2 regions of the Undibacterium sp. Rencai35W genome follow, and region 2 is predicted to be linked to the other one. Evidence: predicted binding sites of a transcription regulator. Region 2 holds the regulator's gene; the other holds the start of a gene.
What was found. The regulator LexA, encoded in region 2, represses DNA repair genes until DNA is damaged. The targets are predictions, from matches to a motif close to ACTGTATNNNNATACAGT.
Positions count from the first base shown of each region.

Region 1: the regulator LexA is predicted to act here: its motif matches at 1,170-1,187, upstream of recA (recombinase RecA).

Region 1 covers NZ_JBMPPC010000005.1:293,731-301,897, forward strand. The annotation lists gene ACO0K3_RS13220 (hypothetical protein) at 1-346, shown strand, start outside; gene recA (recombinase RecA) at 1,296-2,330, shown strand; gene recX (recombination regulator RecX) at 2,472-2,945, shown strand; gene ACO0K3_RS13235 (DUF2889 domain-containing protein) at 3,176-3,766, shown strand; gene sucC (ADP-forming succinate--CoA ligase subunit beta) at 3,808-4,992, shown strand; gene sucD (succinate--CoA ligase subunit alpha) at 5,011-5,892, shown strand; gene ACO0K3_RS13250 (Stp1/IreP family PP2C-type Ser/Thr phosphatase) at 6,304-7,110, shown strand; gene ACO0K3_RS13255 (FHA domain-containing protein) at 7,150-7,755, shown strand; gene ACO0K3_RS13260 (pilin) at 7,940-8,167, shown strand, end outside.
Region 2 covers NZ_JBMPPC010000001.1:238,960-247,126, forward strand. The annotation lists gene lon (endopeptidase La) at 1-6, shown strand, start outside; gene ACO0K3_RS01005 (C40 family peptidase) at 131-784, shown strand; gene lexA (transcriptional repressor LexA) at 856-1,524, opposite strand; gene rpsF (30S ribosomal protein S6) at 1,802-2,170, shown strand; gene priB (primosomal replication protein N) at 2,200-2,499, shown strand; gene rpsR (30S ribosomal protein S18) at 2,509-2,793, shown strand; gene rplI (50S ribosomal protein L9) at 2,821-3,273, shown strand; gene ACO0K3_RS01035 (replicative DNA helicase) at 3,477-4,865, shown strand; gene ACO0K3_RS01040 (DUF47 domain-containing protein) at 4,984-5,610, shown strand; gene ACO0K3_RS01045 (inorganic phosphate transporter) at 5,779-6,789, shown strand; gene ACO0K3_RS01050 (hypothetical protein) at 6,930-7,442, opposite strand; gene ACO0K3_RS01055 (LytR/AlgR family response regulator transcription factor) at 7,884-8,167, opposite strand, start outside.

The DNA.
Region 1 (8,167 bases), on a different contig from region 2:
GGCAGCGATGGCTAGCGTAATTGAGGACGTAAAGCTGATGGCAATTTATCTTGGCACAGCGGATTCCAGCGTTGAAATGAAACGGCGTTCAGTCCTCGTAGTACCTGTAATCACAACGCGTTCGGCAGATTATTGGATATTTGGGCAAGCGGCATTCCTTTCAAGTGGTACGACCACAGTTTTCTGCAATGCTGTTAGCAAAGGTGCCGTTGGTGGGGCTGTTTTATTGGTCGAGATAGTTGGAATGGTGGCGCTAGATCCGTACATTACGATGAAGCCATTACTCCTTATGCCGGTTGGTCAAAGGGGATCTATTACAGCAAAAAACCGATGCCCTTGGGATTGATGAGCAAGCAGATGTAATTGCAGACATCGACCCATCATTATGCAAGAAGGAAAACCCCGGCCACAAGCGTTGGCATTCCCTTTGCAACTTGTTGCCTATCTTCCGATCGTGGAAGTTAAGGACGCAGCCGCGTAGAAATTTTCTTCGAATATGGCTCTTAATATGATGCAATTTAATTCTACCAACATGCTCGGACGTATAGTAAGCCCCCTCCCCGAGCTGGGGATCGATCAAGTTCGAAAAGTATTATCTGATCACTGTAGTAACGAAAAAACTGTTTTGCCGAACGGTTTCAACATTGGGAAAAATATTGGCGTGTCAATCGATTAGCTGGTGTTCCTCCGGCACTTGTTGAATGGATTTAGGTTGATACTACGGTTCCAACAAAAAACTCCGTCAAAGTATTTACTCCAAGTTGTAAGGGGGAGCAACTAAAGAAACTAGACTTTCCCCAAGTAGCCATTGATGTCGAACCAATCAATTCCACTCCAAATTAGATGCCTGGTGATCATCGAATTTTGGCCAACAGATTGGTAGTTTAGGGTTAACTGCAATTGGGATTGTTGTGAGTGCGAACGTGGTGCTCGACACTAACTCAAACAAGAGTTCAAGTCCGGGTCGTTGAAAACGTCTGCACCGTTTCGCAGGCCGTGTTGTCTCCAAAAACTGAATGCAATGTACAAACACAACTCCAAAGTTCAGACTTAGCTGAATAAAATTCAAAGTTAAATAAAAACTGAAACTATGCAATATGGAGGCAACTCGCACGGATCATGGTTACTATGTTGGTTTGAAGAATTTAAAAAACATGCTTGCATAAATCACTGATTTTTTATACAGTATAGTCAGATTAAATAAAAACGAGAATTTGACTGTTCTCAGTTAGTAAAATTAGGTAACCGACAATTAAGCGTAACAATAACCAAGCGCACTATTTCCGAAAGAAATCATGGACGACAAAAAATCCGATTCCAGCTCTGACAAAAGCAAAGCATTGGCTGCCGCTCTGGCGCAGATTGAAAAGCAATTTGGTAAAGGCTCCGTTATGCGGATGGCCGATGGCGAGGTCGTAGAAGAGGTTCAGGTTGTATCGACAGGGTCTTTGGGTCTGGACGTTGCTCTCGGTGTCGGTGGTTTGCCACGTGGTCGTGTTGTTGAAATCTACGGACCTGAATCCTCAGGCAAGACAACTCTGACGCTGCAAGCTATTGCTGAGATGCAGAAATTAGGTGGTACCTGTGCGTTCATTGATGCAGAACATGCGCTTGACGTGGGTTATGCACAAAAGCTGGGTGTGAATTTGTCTGAACTGTTGATTTCTCAGCCTGATACAGGTGAACAGGCTTTGGAAATTACGGATGCCCTGGTTCGTTCCGGCAGCGTCGATCTTGTCGTTATCGACTCTGTCGCGGCATTGACGCCACGCGCTGAGATTGAAGGCGATATGGGTGACTCGCTTCCTGGTTTGCAGGCACGTCTGATGTCGCAGGCTCTGCGTAAATTGACTGGTAGCATTAAGCGCACCAATACTTTGGTTATTTTTATTAACCAGATCCGTATGAAGATCGGTGTGATGTTTGGTAGCCCTGAGACGACTACTGGTGGTAACGCACTGAAATTTTATGCATCGGTTCGCTTGGATATTCGTCGTACCGGCTCAATCAAGTCGGGCGATGAAGTCATCGGTAACGAAACAAAAGTGAAAGTGGTGAAAAACAAGGTGGCGCCGCCATTCAGAGAGGCGCATTTCGACATCATGTATGGCGAAGGAACCTCACGTGAAGGCGAGATCCTGGATTTGGCCGCAGAAGCCAAGATCATTGAGAAGGCGGGTGCCTGGTATAGCTATAACGGCGAGCGTATTGGTCAGGGTAAAGACAATGCCCGGACATATTTGAAAGAGCGCCCAGAGTTGTCACGCGAAATTGAAAATAAAGTTCGTGCGCATTTGAATGTGCCTTTATTGCCACCTGTCGCCGAGTAAGTGAGACGCAATATTTAGTTGGGTTCGACGGTGTTGTTCGTCATGCGCGGCTAATTTCATCCACACTTTGTGATATCTCCATTAAACGCCGGATCCACTCTTAAAGAATGTGCCGGCGTTTTTTATTGAGCTTATGACTTTATGCCTAGACCACAAATCAGCTTAAAAGCACGCGCTCTCCGGTACTTGTCTATGCGCGAACATAGCCGTATCGAGCTGGCGCGTAAGCTGCAGCGTTATGCCCAAGATGGGGATGATGTGTCAGCTTTATTAGATGTGTTAGAGGCGGCTAAGTATTTGTCTGCTGAACGCTTCTCCGATTCTTTGGTGAACCGGCGGATTGCTCGCTTTGGTAATCAGCGTATTTTGGCTGAGTTACAAAGCCATCAGATGGATGATCAGGAAATATCTCGTATCAAAGCTGAGATAAGCCTTACGGAGTCCGGTCGGGCGATAGAAGTATTGCACAGAAAATTTCCGTGTAAAGCTACGGATCATATAGAGAGGGCGAAGCAAGCTCGGTTTTTGCAACAACGCGGATTTTCACAAAAGGCAATTCAATTCGCGATGAGAGCGCCCAGAGAGGATGACTGGGATAGCGAAGAGCTGAGCTAAGTAAAAACATGTCGAAAATATGATCAAATTAGCCATAGATATGTAGCTTGATGATACAAATAATTCTTGAATTTGGAGAGTAAATACCTCGCTAAATGAAGATTGCTTGAGCACTTGTGCTACACTTCTGTGGTTTTTTGCAGGGCCGCAGGAGCGGCTGTTATCGTAGAAGCTGCGGTAACGACACGCAATTGTGGCTCTTTATTCTGAAATAGCCGCCAGCAGGCATTATGCCCTTACCATCAACAACTATCGGACGTGCGCTGAAGCATACGCGCTCAATCCAGATCAACGCGTTCGCTCGTGACGACGGATTGTGGGATCTCGACGCCCACATCACCGATACCAAAACTCGTGACATCAAACTTGCTTCAGGCATTCGCCCTGTTGGCACCGCGCTGCACGATCTTAGTTTGCGCATCACTATCGATACTAATTTAACGATTGTTGATGCCGTGGCTGTTTCAGATGCTGTTCCTTATCCTGGGTTTTGCAACACCATTAGTCCTGATTACAGGAAATTGATCGGACTCAATTTGTTTCGACAATTTCGCCAGGGCGTCAAAGAGCGATTGTCCGGCATTCATGGATGTACTCACATTACAGAGCTGGCACAAATTCTGCCGACGGCAGCAGTGCAGGCATTTGCAGGCGATGTGATTGATACTAGAGATAGCGCCAGTGCGTCAGAGCAAACACAACAACCGTTTCAACTTAATCGTTGCCATGCGCTGCGCCTGGATGGGCCAGCGGTTGCGCAGTATTACCCGCGTTGGTCGACAGCTTTTAGTTTGCCGTCTGACGCAAAATCATCCAGCTAGTTCGTTTTTGTTGTTTTACTTATTAACTAATACCTCAGTGTCTGAAGGGAAGTCGTATGAAAATCCATGAGTATCAGGGTAAAGAAATTCTCCGCAAATTTGGAGTAACTGTACCGCGCGGTATCCCATGTTTAACCGTTGATGAAGCAGTAAAAGCGGCTGAAACTTTGGGTGGCCCGGTTTGGGTCGTAAAAGCGCAAATCCACGCAGGTGGTCGCGGTAAAGGTGGCGGCGTTAAAGTTGCTAAATCTCTGGAGCAAGTACGCGAATACGCAGATGCGATTCTGGGCATGCAACTGGTCACGCATCAGACTGGTCCTGAGGGTCAAAAAGTTCGTCGCCTGTTGATCGAAGAAGGCGCCGATATCAAAAAAGAACTGTATGTCAGTATGGTCACTGACCGTATCAGCCAGCGCGTGGTCTTGATGGCTTCCAGCGAAGGCGGTATGGATATTGAAGAAGTAGCAGAATCACATCCAGAACTGTTGCACTCCATAGCGATCGACCCGACCAATGGTCTGCAAGATGCGGAAGCTGACGACATCTCTCGTAAAATCGGCGTGCCTGAAGGCTCTATCGCTGATGCACGCGTACAGTTGCAAGGTTTGTACAAAGCCTTCATGGAAACTGACTGCTCCCTGGCAGAGATCAATCCTTTGATCCTGACAGGCTCTGGCAAGGTGATCGCCCTGGATGCAAAATTCAACTTCGACGCGAATGCCTTGTTCCGTCAACCAGAAATCGTGGCTTACCGCGATCTGGATGAAGAAGATCCGGCTGAAATCGAAGCGTCCAAATTTGACTTGGCTTACATCTCCCTCGACGGCAATATCGGCTGTCTGGTAAACGGTGCTGGGCTGGCCATGGCAACGATGGATACCATCAAATTGTTCGGCGGCGAACCAGCCAACTTCCTCGACGTAGGTGGTGGTGCGACAGCAGAAAAAGTAACGGAAGCCTTCAAGATCATGTTGAAAAACCCAGGCCTGAAAGCCATCCTTGTCAACATTTTCGGCGGCATCATGCGTTGTGACGTGATCGCTGAAGGCGTGATCACTGCATCCAAGGCAGTTTCCCTGCAAGTACCACTGGTTGTGCGTATGAAGGGTACTAACGAAGACATCGGCAAGAAGATGCTGGCTGACTCTGGCCTGCCTATCATCGCGGCTGACACGATGGAAGAAGCAGCACAGAAGGTTGTTGCCGCTGCTGCAGCTCACGCTTAATTATCGCAAGGAATCACTATGTCCATCCTGATTAATAAAGACACTAAAGTCATCACCCAGGGTATCACTGGCAAAACTGGCCAGTTCCATACCCGCATGTGCCGCGATTATGCAAACGGTAAAAACTGTTTCGTCGCTGGCGTGAACCCGAAAAAAGCTGGCGAAGATTTCGAAGGCATTCCAATTTTTGCTAACGTATCTGAAGCTAAAGCGGCTACTGGTGCGACAGTTTCCGTGATCTACGTTCCACCAGCAGGCGCAGCTGCTGCCATCTGGGAAGCCGTAGAAGCTGACCTGGACCTGGCAATTTGCATCACTGAAGGCATCCCTGTGCGTGACATGATGATGTTGAAAGATCGCATGGCTAAGTCCGGCAGCAAAACAAAATTGCTCGGCCCTAACTGCCCAGGTCTGATCACGCCAGACGAAATCAAGATCGGCATCATGCCAGGCCATATCCACCGTAAAGGTCGTATCGGCGTGGTTTCCCGTTCCGGTACACTGACTTATGAAGCAGTAGGTCAATTGACTGCACTGGGTCTGGGTCAGTCTTCTGCTGTTGGTATTGGTGGTGATCCTATCAATGGTCTGAAACACATCGACATCATGAAGATGTTCAATGATGATCCAGATACTGACGCCGTCATCATGATCGGTGAAATCGGTGGTCCTGATGAAGCGAATGCTTCTTACTGGGTACGTGACAACATGAAGAAGCCAGTTGTCGGCTTCATCGCTGGTGTGACTGCGCCTCCGGGCAAGCGCATGGGCCATGCTGGCGCGCTGATCTCTGGCGGTGCTGACACGGCACAAGCCAAGCTCGACATCATGGAAGAATGCGGCATCAAGGCCACTAAAAATCCGTCAGAAATGGCGCGTTTGCTGAAAGCCATGCTGTAATTTTTTCAAGTCTAAAAAAGGGGAGCTTTGCTCCCCTTTTTTTATGACAACATGATCGATAGATATGTATAACTAGGTAAGTGCTGATTGATGGAACTAGTAGTTGATCGCAATACTCTATAAGCAGGTCGATAAAGTTGCATCTGATCCTTGAATTTTTTTGCGATGTGATCATGCAAGAGGGATGCAGCTTTGTCACGACAGTTTTTATATAAACATCAAAGAACAGACTGCGATTAAGCTCCGATAGCAGTTGATGGTATGGGTAATGTTGGAAATTACTTATCTTTACGCAACAATTCCTCTGGTTGGTGTTAAGCTTAGCTACATGGGCTTACTGACTGCATTTTCAGTTTTCATAAATGCCAATGACCTTTAACGCATAGCCTGAACTTAACTACTTCTATATCCATGTCATTTCAACGCGTATTAGAGTTTGCAGGTCTCTCAGATACCGGACTGGTACGTGCGCACAATGAAGATGCCATAGAAATATGTGCAGAAGCGGATTTCGCAATACTGGCTGATGGCATGGGTGGCTACAATGCTGGTGAAGTCGCTAGTAAAATGACTGTTGACAGTATTAGGCAACAGCTACTTCGTAAAAAATCTTCGACATTTTCCTCTCTGTTTGGACATAAAACATCGATCGCTATGCGATGGATTAAAGATGCTATTGATTTAGCCAATAATCAGGTTTGGGGTGCAGCACAGGAGAGCGCTGAGCTCATCGGCATGGGAACCACGGTTGTCGTTGCATTTTGCCATTACGATAAATTATTGGTTGCGCATGTCGGTGATTCCCGGGTCTATCAATATAGATCTGACAAGTTACGACAGATCACTCATGATCATTCCGTATTGCAAGCGCAAATTGATGCCGGATTAATCAGCGAAGAGAACGCCCAGTTTTCACCGATCAAAAATCTCATCACCAGAGCAGTTGGCGCACAAGACGAGGTAGAAGTGGAAATTCACGAGCATCCAATGGAGGAGGGCGACATTTACCTGCTATGCTCTGATGGATTGACCGATATGCTCAATCATGATCAAATTCTCCATCTGATGAGGCTGCATGCCGATAATTTAAAACTATGCTGCCAAGTCCTAATTGATAGCGCAAATGACCAGGGCGGTCGCGATAATATTTCAGTGATTTTGATGAGAATTTCGAAACTAGGATCACAATCACTAAAGAATTACATCCTGTCAAAATAGATCAATCACCGTGGTCAGGTTTTTTTAAAAGAGAGCACTATGGCGAAAATCGTCGTCACTTTCAATGGTCTGGTTCAAAAAGAAATCAGTATCCTCAAACCCCGGCTGACAATCGGACGACGCCCTACGAACGATATTCCTATTGATCATTTAACTATCAGCGGTCAGCACGCGGTAATCGACACCACATCAACAGGATCATTCGTACTCGATCTGGGCAGCACCAACGGCACCATGGTTAATGGGCAGCCCATCAAAAAACACTTGTTGCAGCATGATGATGTGATTGATGTTGGTAAATATAAGCTGCGATTTCAGGCTGAGTCTGAACACAATGGCTCTGCTTTTTTATCTGATAAGTTAACGCCTATCAAAAATGAACCTAAATATGCTCGGATAAAGGTTCAAAATGGTTCAAATTTTGGACGAGAAATGATATTGAGTAAGCCAGTTACAACAATTGGTAATCCAGCTATTCAAGTTATTGCAATTACTCAGCAAGAGGGGACATATTATATTGCTCATGTTGACGGGGACTCTCATCCTCTGCTAAATGAACAGAGTATCAACATCAAACCTTTGCTGCTTACAAGCGGTGATGTTATTGATTTGTCTGGCACTAAATTATTATTTATATCTGAATAATTAAAAACTGACATATTTTTGAGATCAATAAAAATAGGACAAAATTTGTCAGTCTAGGCATCAGTTAACAGCTTTTTTTTGTCATTTTCTAGGTAAGAAAATAAGAGAATCAATGTGGCATGGTGTTTGCTCATACTGCTGCGTAGTTCATCCGAAATATTTATTGCAACCAAGGAGTTTTAAAATGAAATCCACAAAAATGATGCAACGTGCACAAGCCGGTTTTACTTTGATTGAATTGATGATTGTCGTAGCGATTATCGGTATTTTGGCTGCAGTTGCTTTGCCTGCGTACCAGGATTACACAATCCGTGGTCGTGTTGCTGAGACAACAAACTTGATGGCTGGTTTCAAAGCGACAGTAACAGAAAACATTGCTAATGCTAATGCTATCGCCGTTGGTAGTTGCAAA
Region 2 (8,167 bases):
CATTGATTGTTTAATCTCCTAGGTTTTGCCTCAAAATAGCCGCTGTTTAAATCAGCGGCTATTTTATTTGCATCGTAATTTTAATCACGATGCCATGAATTTATTTTGGGTTTAATTGAGAAATCAAATAATGGTTCATATTGAAAAAGATCAATGGTTCAGTGATGTGTATGGAAGGGCCCTATATTTAATGGATGTATTGAGGCATCCTGAGCCGACTTACTCATCGATGAGCTCCGATGAAAAAGACCGGTTCCGTCAAACTCAGTGTGATGTTGAAGAGGTTGTTCGCATACTTGGTACTCACCTTGATTTTGCTTTAGTCATGAAGTGGGATGGAGTGATAGGTTGGGTTCCTGCTGCTGCAGTTAATATTGATGCAGATATTCATGCCTATATTTCTGTTGAATCTTTAGGCCAAAGCTCTGATGTATTTTTTCAATATTGGTATGCAACGCCTTATATATGGGGCGGTATAACTCGTGCAGGGATTGACTGTTCTGGTTTTACTCAACGCTATTATTATGATGTTTTAGCTAAGAGTATTCCTAAAAATTCTTACGATCAACGTCGCCTTGGTCGTTCAAAAAAACTCGCAGAAGTGGTCAATCATGACCTAATTTTTTGTACAAGAAAAGGTGGCAGAGGTATCCACCACGTTGGCATATATTTTGAGGGTAATGTGTGGCATGCTCATTCTGAGTGGGGTATTACCCGTCAATCAATGGCTGAATTTCTTGCGGATTATGAGGTGCTGCAGGTAGCGGCTATAGTTGAAGGATAAAGTCACTATTTTGATTAACATGCACAAATCAGTTGCTTACTTGTGCATGTTTAGAGTCTGGCTAAGTTTGGTTAAGTCCAGGCACGAACCAAGCCAACGGCCAAGCCCTCCAGAGAAAAATCTTCATCTTGTTCAGCAATTTTAATGTTGGGATAGTCGGGATTTTCAGCAAGTAATTCAATGATACTGCCAGTTTTTTTGTATCGTTTGACAGTCACATCGTCACCCATGCGAGCAATAACGATCTGTCCATTTTTTGCTTCTCTCGATTTTTTTACCGCGAGTAAATCGCCATCAAAAATACCTGCGTCACGCATAGACATCCCGCGGACTTTGAGTAAGTAGTCAGGTATTGCAGAAAATAATGCAGGGTCAACCTGGTAATTTGTGTCTACATGTTCTTGAGCCAAAATAGGTGAGCCGGCAGCCACTCTGCCAACTAAAGGCAGACTGAGTTGCATCAAAGCAGGGTGGGGCAATGCCATTTGTGTTCCACCACTAAATTTCCCTTTAAGATTGCTCAAAGCAGAGTCAAGCAGGCGGATGCCACGCGATGTTCCTGGAGCTATTTCTATAACTCCCTTGCGGGCTAGTGCTTGCAGGTGTTCCTCGGCTGCATTGGTTGAGCGAAATCCTAGTTCGTTAGCAATTTCTGCTCTCGTCGGCGGAAAGCCGGTATTTTGAATGGCATCTTTAATCAAATTCAGAATCTGTTCTTGGCGGGCAGTAAGTTTTAGCATGTCAGAATTCCAATTGGGTAAAGTTTGGCTGGGTTTATATGCAGCCTGTATTTTTGTACAGTATAAACATAAATTTCTGAATAGCCAAAATTTTTTCATTTAGAACCTGAGCCTGAATCGGAAAAGGGTATTGGATCAATAATTTTTTCTGTGTCCGCAATAAGTGCTTGAAACTATTGAGTAAATTCAAAAAGTGCAGTATAGTCATGGGCTTTTCCTCTTCCCGCACTCGTCTTGACGCCGAGGCGGGCTATTTTATTGTCCACAAGGAGAATATATGCGTCATTATGAAATCGTATTTATCGTACATCCTGATCAAAGCGAGCAAGTGCCTGCAATGATCGAGCGTTACAAAGCTTCTGTAGTAGCACGCAGCGGCCAAGTACACCGCGTTGAAGACTGGGGCCGTCGTCAATTGGCTTACATGATTCAAAAACTGGCTAAAGCACATTATGTTTGCATGAACATTGAGTGCGATGCTGAGACTCTGCTCGAGTTGGAAACCGCATTCAAATTCAATGATGCAGTTCTGCGCCACCTCACAGTCAAAATGAAAAAAGCTGAAACAGCACCATCTCCAATGATGAAAGCTGTACAGAAAGAAGATGCTGCTAAAACGCAACGCGTAGAAGCGCCAGCGGCATAATTGACCTTTAGAGGACGCAACATAAATCAGTGAATCAGCTTAAAGTTGTTGCCAGTATTTTGGAAAAATCGGCGCTGCGCTATACGCCAGCAGGAATTCCGATAGCTTCTGCGGTACTGACGCATTCTTCAAAGCAAGAGCAGGCGAATACTCAGCGTGTAGTCGAATTTGAAATTAATGCCATTGCAGCAGGTAATATTTCAAAACGATTTTTAGAGATAGAGCTGGGAGTAGTTATGCAATTCACAGGTTTTTTGTCGCGCAAGAACCGTAACAGCAAAAGTCTCGTATTTCACATCACTGATTTCGAGACGACTTTACTAGATTAGGAGCCAAAAATGGCATTCGGTAAAAAATTTGACAAAAGCAAACTGAAACAAAAGCGTCAGCAACAAAATCCTTTGTTCAAACGCAAAAAATTCTGCCGCTTCACAGCAGCACATGTAGCGCAAGTTGACTACAAAGACGTCGACACATTAAAAGATTTCGTGCAAGAAAACGGCAAAATTATGCCAGCACGTTTGACTGGTACTAAAGCACTGTACCAACGTCAAGTTGACACGGCGATCAAACGCGCACGTTACCTCGCGTTGCTGCCGTACACTGATCTGCACACAGCGTAATTGACGACAAGGTACTAGGAGAAAAATATGCAAGTTATTCTGATTGATAAAGTCGTTAATCTCGGCAATCTGGGCGATGTAGTTAAAGTTAAAGATGGTTACGCACGTAACTTCTTGATCCCACAACGTATGGCTCGTCGTGCAACAGCTGCTGCAATCGCTGAATTCGAAGCGAAACGTGCAGACTTAGAAAAAGCTGCTGCTGAACGCTTGGCTGTAGCGCAAGCTGCTGGTGAAAAACTGTCAGGTTTGACAGTTCAGATCTCGCAAAAATCTGGTGTTGATGGCCGTTTGTTCGGTTCTGTGACTAACTTTGACATCGCTGAAGCTCTGGTAAAACAAGGTTTCGCGGTTGAAAAAGCGCAGATTCGTATGCCACAAGGTCCGTTGAAAATTGTTGGCGATCATTCTGTTGCTGTTGCATTGCACACAGACGTCGTTGTTGATGTGACTGTTGCTGTATTGGGCGAGCACGCTTAATACGCTCATTTCAGTTGTATAAAAAGCCGGGCTTGCCCGGCTTTTTTACGTTAATAACAGTTTGATATATGTTTGGTGATTTTTTCTGATGGTGTTTTGTATGTTTGGTCTATCTTTGATACGTCAAGTACGTGCGGTCTGGGTAAGGCATCTGCTTTGCTTTCTTTGTTTTTGAAGTGGAATAAAAAGGTATAATGCGCGCCATGAAAGCACCTTCCGATCCGCAATTAGATTCCATTCGCGTTCCCCCACATTCCATCGAGGCAGAGCAGTCTGTGCTTGGGGGGCTACTATTGGACAATGCTGCCTGGGACCGGATCGCTGACTTCATTCGTGAGGATGATTTCTACCGTTATGATCACCGTATTATTTTTCAGGCGATTGTTAAGCTGATTAATGCGACAAAGCCCGCTGACGTCATTACGGTATATGAGGCCCTAACTGGAATCAATAAGGCTGATGATGCAGGTGGCCTGACCTATCTGAACGCACTAGCACAAAATACGCCGTCTGCAGCCAATATTCGTCGTTATGCAGAGATTGTGCGCGATCGTGGTGTCTTGCGTAAACTGATATCGGTCTCTGACGAAATTGCCGGGAATGCGTTTAATCCGCAAGGCAAAGAAGTTAAGCAAATGCTTGACGAAGCTGAATCGAAGATTTTTGCGATTGCGGAAGAGGGTGCGCGTGGAGCTCAAGGCTTTACGGCGATTCAGCCTTTGTTGACGCAAGTTGTTGAGCGGATTGATGAGTTATACAACCGTGATCACAGCAGTGATATTACTGGGGTTCCTACTGGCTTTGCTGATTTGGATCGTATGACATCAGGATTGCAACCTGGTGATTTGATTATTGTTGCAGGTCGTCCATCGATGGGTAAAACGGCATTTTCTATTAACATTGGTGAAAACGTCGCTATTGAAAGTGGTTTGCCAGTCGCCGTGTTTTCGATGGAAATGGGCGGCGCGCAATTAGCAATGCGTATGCTGGGTTCTGTTGGCCGCCTGGATCAGCACCGGTTACGTACCGGGCGCCTGGTTGATGAGGATTGGCCTCGCTTAACGCATGCGATTCAAAAAATGAACGATGCGCAATTGTACATTGATGAAACGCCGGCACTGAGTTCTATTGAGTTGCGTGCCCGCTCACGTCGTTTGTCACGTCAATGTGGCAAATTGGGATTGATCATTATCGATTACTTGCAACTGATGTCAGGTAACTCTGGCGGTGAAAACCGTGCGACAGAAATTTCTGAAATATCTCGTAGCTTAAAAGGGCTGGCGAAGGAGTTGCAGTGTCCTGTTATCGCATTGTCCCAGTTGAATCGCTCGCTTGAGCAACGTCCTAATAAGCGGCCTGTTATGTCGGATTTGCGCGAATCTGGTGCGATTGAGCAGGATGCAGACGTGATCTTGTTTATTTATCGTGATCAGGTCTACAACCCTGACTCGCCCGATAAAGGTACCGCAGAAATTATCATCGGCAAACAGCGTAATGGTCCTATTGGCAGCGTACGCCTGACATTCCTGGGTGAGTACACCAAATTTGACAATTACACCGGATCATTATCTGTGTATGGCGATAACGAATAATTAAATTTTCGTAGTTGGTTTTAGCAAATTTATTCAATATGAAGCAGCGTCTGGAGTTGCAGGACACGTTCCTGTAGCTTCGACACAATTTTAGTGTTACTACTTTAGTGAGAAAAAAATGTTTGGACGATTGATGCCCACAGAGGGAAAGTTTTTTGAACTCTTTAATCAGCATGCTGAGTTATGCGTAAAAGGATCGAAAGAAATGGTCGCTCTGATGACTAATTTCGATGATCTGGAAATCAGGGTTCATGCGATTGAAGCGATTGAAAAACAGGCAGATACCGTCACCTACAATACAATCGAGCTTCTTCATAAGACATTCATTACGCCGCTAGATAGAGATGACATCCATAAGCTGATCACTCGTATGGACGATATTCTGGATTTGCTGGAAGATGCTGGCCAGACGATTTCTTTGTATGATATCCGTGAGATCACGCCTGAGGCCAAACGTCTTGCCGAGCTCTGCCTGGCCTGCGCTGAAAAAGTGAAAGATGCCGTGGCGTTGTTGCCTAACATGGCGAATTCACGTCAGATGCTATCGATTTGCGAAGAAATCGATCGTCTGGAGTCCGATGCAGATCACGTCATGCGTGCTGCGATGTCCAAGCTGTTCCGTGATGAACCGGATGTGCGCAATCTGATCAAGCTGAAAGCGATTTACGAGATTCTCGAAACCGTCACTGATCGTTGCGAAGATGTCGCCAATATCATTGAAGGTATCATTGTTGAAAACGCATAAATCTGAGCTGCGAGGGTGATTGGATCGCCTTAACTGCCTTGGTTTGTATTTGCCCTCATCTGGTCGACAGGGCAGATACGCTAATAGATTTAGATTTAACAAGTACTCGTTCTCTACTGGTCAGAGTGTAGAGAATTGACATGAGAACTTAAAAGAGAAGTGAATTCCATGCAAACCGTCCACATGAGCCTGTACGTCATCGCCTTACTGGTGATCCTGGCTTTGTTATTTGATTTTATGAATGGCTTCCATGATGCTGCTAACGCGATTGCGACAGTGGTATCGACAGGAGTTTTAAAGCCGCAACAAGCGGTCGCGATGGCAGCATTTTTTAATGTCATCGCTGTTTTGTTTTTTCAGCTGAAAGTTGCTGCAACCATCGGCAAAGGCACTATCGACCCATCCGTGGTTGATCACTATGTGATTTTCGGTGCGCTGGTCGGTGCTATTTTTTGGAACCTGGTTACCTGGTATTTTGGGATACCATCCTCATCATCGCATGCCTTGATCGGCGGCCTGGTTGGGGCTGCCGTAGCCAAAGCGGGTACCGGTGCTTTAGTTTCCAAAGGCTTGTGGACCACGATTACTTTTATTGTGTTATCTCCGCTACTAGGCTTCGTGCTGGGATCGGTCATGATGTTGATCGTCTCATGGTTGTTTGTGAAATCGACGCCATTGAAGGTTGATAAATGGTTCCGGCGTTTACAATTAGTTTCCGCCTCAATGTTCAGCCTTGGTCACGGGGGCAATGATGCACAAAAAACCATCGGTATTATCTGGATGTTGCTGGTGTCTGCTGGCTATGTGTCAAATAGCGATGCCTTACCGCCAATGTGGGTTGTCATTTCCTGCTACGCATCCATCGGACTGGGCACTCTGTTCGGTGGCTGGCGCATCGTGAAAACTATGGGTCAGAAAATCACTAAACTAAAACCTGTCGGTGGTTTTTGTGCTGAGACCGGTGGCGCTATCACTTTATTTGTTGCCTCTCATTTCGGTATCCCGGTATCAACAACACACACCATCACGGGCGCCATTGTCGGCGTTGGTTCAGCGCAGAAAATGTCTGCCGTCCGCTGGGGTGTTGCCGGTAATATTGTGTGGGCCTGGATTTTGACTATTCCGGCCAGTGCATTTGTTGCGGCGATTGCATGGTGGATAGGGCGGCATATTCTATAATACTCCCTGTTGAATCAATGCAAACAGAGCTGTTCCGCTTTATTGATGGGGCTCTTTAAAGAATACAGAGGGGGAGTATGTTTCCTAATTAAAGCCGCAGCCATTCAATATGGTGGCGGCTTTTGTATTTTTGGGAGCGATCACCGCCGGTCTCGGAATCCTAATGTTGTTTGTACTTGCCCAAGGCAAGACCAACTGAGCCTGGTGTATTCATCCTCTGAATCTAAAGCTGCTTGTAAGTCTTCAATTTTCTCCAGTTCATCCTTAATGAATGGCATCCACACACGGTTAATTTCATCGTTTAACTGTGCTTTGGTTTTTCCAATCGGGCCGATCAAAGGCGTGTTTGCATAGCGTCTGTCCATCTTTGCTCGTACTAGGTTAGCTAAAGCAGGTAATTTCTCTTTGTAGAGTTTTACGTGCTGCATTTCATGGTCGAGAATTTCGTTATACACGCAAGAATTTTCTGGAAATTCTTTGCCTACATATACATTGATTGCAGGATGTTCCATATTTATTTCAATGTGTGGAGCGAAACATTCCTGATCGCTATCCTTGTCATCAATGATCGGACCTTCAAAATCGATTTGAATAATACTATGTCTTGCAGTGAGGCCGAGAATATAGTCGGTGGAATAAGTTTTCGTGCTCATGGTACGCAATTTTTTGCTACTGACGTTATTGTGTATGAAGTAGGGACCTTCAGACTCAGAGACTACGATGCTGGTTTGTGATAATTCTCTGTTACAGCGCCATTCGAAATTGTTTTGGCTCAAGGCGGCATCATTGAATAGTCCTGAGAGACAAAGAAGCAATATCGACAATAGTTGACTTTTCCTCATGGCCACTCTCCTCGTTATTGATCGCTATATTGATGAGCGGATGTTTGATCTTCGGAGCAGAACATCCTTACGCAAGCCAGCTGAATGTGCCTTAGGCATCATGATTTTCATCTGGCAAATCAACATGATCAATATAGGTAATTTTTTGGACTAAAGGAATATGTTTTGTCCTGTAGTGGCTCAATATAGAGCAGTTTGGTTATGAATGTCTCTTTACTTATGCTATGGGAGCCGCATTCGAAAAATGCCAGACTACATCTGCTTAAACAAATGCACAAAGCTGCGGCTAACTTCTAGTTTCTCTGTCAGTCCTTTTATCTGTACCAAGTGGCGACCTCTTAAATCACGGACAACACCTGATATTGCTTTTGCGTTCACTAATGTAGCGCGGTGGATTTGCCAGAATAAGGCGGGATCAAGCTCTTCGGCGAGATCGCGAACCGGTTTTCTGATTAATGCCTCATAGCTTGCTGTCTGTACACGGGTATATTTTTCATCCGACTGAAAAAATAAAATTTCTTCTACCGGAATCAGGC